DNA from 2 places in the Occallatibacter sp. FHG110214_02 genome. Region 2 is predicted to be linked to the other one. Evidence: riboswitches for the same ligand, from Rfam matches in the RefSeq annotation. Region 2 holds a riboswitch; the other holds the start of a gene.
What was found. A riboswitch is a leader RNA that binds a small molecule or an ion and turns the genes downstream of it on or off. The one in region 2 is predicted to bind cobalamin.
Positions count from the first base shown of each region.

Region 1: linked by a shared signal. The riboswitch ahead of cobU (bifunctional adenosylcobinamide kinase/adenosylcobinamide-phosphate guanylyltransferase) and the one ahead of AC5S3R_RS14275 (ribonucleoside-diphosphate reductase subunit alpha) in region 2 are both predicted to bind cobalamin.

Region 1 covers NZ_JBZYWK010000021.1:23,840-26,033, forward strand. The annotation lists gene cobT (nicotinate-nucleotide--dimethylbenzimidazole phosphoribosyltransferase) at 1-579, opposite strand, end outside; gene cobU (bifunctional adenosylcobinamide kinase/adenosylcobinamide-phosphate guanylyltransferase) at 576-1,112, opposite strand; cobalamin riboswitch at 1,269-1,445, opposite strand; cobalamin riboswitch at 1,545-1,739, shown strand; gene AC5S3R_RS16310 (TonB-dependent receptor) at 2,052-2,194, shown strand, end outside.
Region 2 covers NZ_JBZYWK010000016.1:69,179-71,372, reverse strand. The annotation lists gene AC5S3R_RS14275 (ribonucleoside-diphosphate reductase subunit alpha) at 1-1,030, opposite strand, end outside; cobalamin riboswitch at 1,132-1,324, opposite strand; gene AC5S3R_RS14270 (hypothetical protein) at 1,474-1,875, shown strand; gene AC5S3R_RS14265 (efflux RND transporter periplasmic adaptor subunit) at 1,943-2,194, shown strand, end outside.

The DNA.
Region 1 (2,194 bases), on a different contig from region 2:
GCCAATTCCCATTTCTCCAATTGCAAGGATGTTATGTCCAGCAGCAGCGGCGTCAGTTCCAAGCTGATAACCGACACGCAATGCTTTCCCAACTTCTTCTTCGCTCATCGCAGCTTCATGCAGCATATTCCGCGTGCCGCGCCGCACCTTGCGATCGAGAAGCCCCGCAATCGAGCCAAATTCCGCATCCACACCTACATCGACGACGTGCAATGCTGCGTGGTGCAATCGCGCTAACACGTTGATTGCGGCGCCCTCCGCTAGAAAGTTCAGAACCATCTGCCGGGTCACTTCACGTGGATATGCGCTAACGCCTTCTTCTGTGATCCCATGATCTGCAGCAAAAACATAGGCTGCTTTGCTTACCGGTTCCGTGATTCTTTCGCCTCGAATCGCTACAATTTGGGCCGCAATGTCTTCAAGCCTGCTCAGGCTCCCGAGTGGCTTCGTCAAGCTGTCGAGATGCAGGCGTGCCCTTGCGCGCCATTCTTCGCTCGGCGGACTAATCGCTCTAATCAACTCGTCAATGCCAGGTTGGCTCATCTCAGGCTTCGCGGCTGGATTTATGGAAACGGTCACATGCCCTCCTTTTCGCTGAGAGAGCCCTTGAGCACAAGTGGAAGCCCTGCCACCATTAAAACGACATGGTCAGCTACTGCGGCAATACGCTGATTGATCTCGCCGAGCAGGTCCCTGTATCGTCTCCCCATCTCGAAAGCTGGAACAACTCCGCTCCCGACCTCGTTGGAAACCAGCACGATGGTGAATCGATTTGATGTGAGGGACGTACACAGCGCATCTATGCTTTTGTTGATCGCTGCTGCATCGCTTTCATAGACTTCAAGAAGCTTCCCTGCAAACAGCGTCAGGCAATCTACAACCAATAAGTCACAGTCCCTTACCGATTCAATTACCTCCACCAAGTTCAGGGGTTCTTCGATGGTTGTCCAATGCTCAGGCCGTTCAGAACGATGCCGTTTGATTTTGCGCTGCATCTCCTCGTCCTGACGATGCTCCGCTGTCGCGAGGAAAGTGACCTTTTCCGCTCTCGACGCGAGTTGTAGGGCATAGCGGCTCTTGCCGCTGCGGACACCACCTAATACGAGAGTCACATCTCGGGCAGAAGCTGAACACATGCACCGTTCTCCGCGTCACTTACGCAACGCTAAATAGACAGGCGGGAAGAAATACTAAGGCCGCTGCGTGCGTCAGCTTTAGAAGCCGGACACCACAAATACACTCTTCGACTCTCCCATCGAAGTCGAACAAGCCCAGATTGGCATCTGGCCGGTCTCCTGACTTTCGCTTCGACAAGATCGAGCAGCCTTCCCGGAGGTTTGATCTCCAGTGGCTTCCAAAAGGAGTGCCGGTCTCTCAGCGTCACAGTTACGGGGTAGTGGCGGAATCGCACCGCCTTCCCGAACACCAGATGAATTGAAAGATAAATTCTTGGAACTCGACAGGTCAATGGATGTTTGAGTCGATGCATTCCGCTTTCGAGATCAATTGTGACTTAGCAGCATTTCATCGCGCAGGTGCATGTTAGGATAAATTTACTTCGAGGTATCTGCTGAAATTGAAAGCAGATCACAGAGGGAAGCGGGTGTAAATCCCGCACGGTCCCGCCACTGTAAGCAGTGAATCCTTCGCAATCTATGCCACTGTTCCGAAAGGAATGGGAAGGCTGCGACGGGTGATGACCTGCAAGTCAGGATACCTGCCTCGTAGTTAAGATGCGCCCCGTTTCGGTGAAAGCGGAGGGCAGGATGAGGACGTTCTTCGGTTCGGCTTTTCCTCTCTTCTCTACCCTTCTTTTATTCCATCGTTGCGGTCGCTCTAGCTCAATTATTTTGAGGCGCGGACTCCTCGACGGATGTTTACCTTTCTTGATTGGCGGCGCACGCAGCGGCAGAAGCAGGGCTGCGGGATCTCTATGCCACGGCTCCCAATGCGTAGCCACAGCTGCCACCATGTTCTCGTAATAGTCGCTGGAATCCTCGTACAAATTAAGCCATTTAACGGCAACATCCCGTATCCAGGGAGGAGTCAGCATGAAATTGCGGTTCATTTTGAGGATTGCCAGTGTTTTCTTTCTAGCTTGTGCAGTTGCTTGGGCGCAGGGGAATACAAGCTTCAGTGGGGTTGTGAGAGACCCCGCCGGAGTAGCCGTCGCTGGCGCAACGGTAACCCTGGT
Region 2 (2,194 bases):
TGTAGAACTCGATGGCGCGCTCGTCGCGGTCGATTTCGCGCAGGGCAAGGCCCATGGATACGCGCATGAAGAAAGCTTGCGGAAGCTCGAAGCGGATGCCGCTGGTCTGCAGGAAGTAGCGGTCGTAGAGCGTCTGCAGGCCGAGGAACTGGAAGTTGCGGTCGCGCTCAGGCTTGAGGGCGTTGGCGAGGCGCTTCAGATCGAAGCTGGCCATTTCCTTGTCGAGGATTTGCAACTCGATGCCGCGACGAACGAATTCGGGGAAGTATTCGGCGTAGTCGACTTTGCGATGCTGCTGGTGCGTGTCCTTTGCCGCGAAGAGGAAGGTGAGCGCTTCGTCGTGCAGGATATTCAGGAGCAGGCGGGCGCTGACGTAGGCGTAGTTCGGTTCCTGCTCGACGAGCGTGCGCGCGGCCATGGTCTGCGCGAGGCCGAGTTCGTGGAGTTGGATTCCGTCATAAACATTGCGACGTACTTCCGCCATGACCGCGTCCGCGGAGACTCCGTCGAGGCCGGCGCAGGCGTCGGTGATGTCGCGGAAGAGTTGCCCTTCATCGAGCGGCTCTGTGCGGCCATCGGCGAAACGTACGTGCAGGCGCGGCTGCAGAACGGTGGTCTGCTCTTCGTGTTTGCGGCGCTCTTGCGCGCGCTCTTCGCGATAGAGAACGTAGGCACGGGCGATCTTGTGCTCGCCGCTGCGCATGAGCGCCAACTCTACCTGGTCCTGGATATCTTCAATATGGATGGGGCGGCCGGGCTGCGAGCGGCGGTTCAGCGTTTCGACAATCTGCGCGGTCAGTGTTTCCACGGCATCGCGGATGCGGCGTGAGGCGGCGGCGTCCGCGCCTTCCACGGCTACAAAAGCTTTCGTAATGGCTAAAGTGATTTTGTTGGAGTCGAACGGAGAGAAGCTACCGTTGCGGCGGATTACCTGGAGGCCGGTGGACTGCTGCGGAGCCTGGTCGAAGTTGTTGGAGACGGGTGGAGGAACGGCAGGACGGGATGGGAGGTCGTGCGTCAGGGCGGCCATGGGGGAATCTCCTTATGGCCTCGGACGGGTTTGCGGGGAGACAGAGATGGCTCTCGGAGTGTCCGAAAGCTTTTCTGCTACCTCGCCTCCCCTCGGAGGCGTGAGCGTATGTCTTCGTGGCAGGTCTTCGGACTTACAGGCGGCCTACTTGCTCCAGCTTCCCGGCCTGTTTAGGACTAGTGCTTTGGTTGGAGCGTTCGTTCCTGATTACCGCTGCGGGGCAGTTCCGGACTCGCACCGGGTTCCCTTTTCACCGGATTTTGTTAATCCGGCACCGCGAAGTGAAGATAACTATGGCATGTGGCCAGACGGAAGTCAACCCCATATCTTGGGGTGTCTGTGCAAAAAACTGGCAGGTCTGTGGATAGCTCGTCCGTTGTTCGGGATAGGGACAGGAGCGTGTAAAATTATCCCAAGCTGCACTGTATTGGGAGAATTTTGGGGTGGAGTTACCTGCCACAAATCGCCGCTGGACGGATTTGGCGCCTTGGTCGCGCCGAATTTTTCTATTGGCAATCCTGATGCTGGGGGTGGGGGTTTTTTCCTGGGGCACGGCATACAAGATGTCGCTCTACCGGGTTTCGCCCATCCACAATAAGGTTCCCGTTGCCAAGCTTCTGACGCAATCCAGCAAGGCGATTCAAGACAAGGTTGTGTCTGTCACAACGCCGCGTAGCTTGACGGCGTTGCCTTTGCTGCTGGACCTGGCGTTGCTGATGTTTGCGCTGGATTTGCGTAAGGGATGGTCTCAGGCCGTGCTGGCGCATAAGCCTTTGCGGCGTTTGTCACTCTATTTCCCTCCCGCATTGTTCCTGCGCCCTCCTCCTTTTCCTCTTCACGGATAAATTGCCTCCGGCAGATGCCGGTCGCGTTCTTTCTATCTTGCATTTCCGTTGAAAGAGGTTTCTGCCCATGCGCGGCAAACGCATTCTTGTCTACGCACTTTGCGTAGCTGTGGCGGTCATTGCGATCGCTCTTGTTTTTCATCCTTTTCAAACATCTAAACAGACTGCTACAGCGCAGCCATTGCGTGTCGTTTCTGTTGTGCAAGCGCGGCGCGGAGAGATTGCGCGTCAGCTTGTGCTGGCGGGAGTCTTCCAGGCATTTCAGGAAATTGATGTGCATGGAAAAGTCTCCGGCTATGTGCGGCATATCAACGTTGAT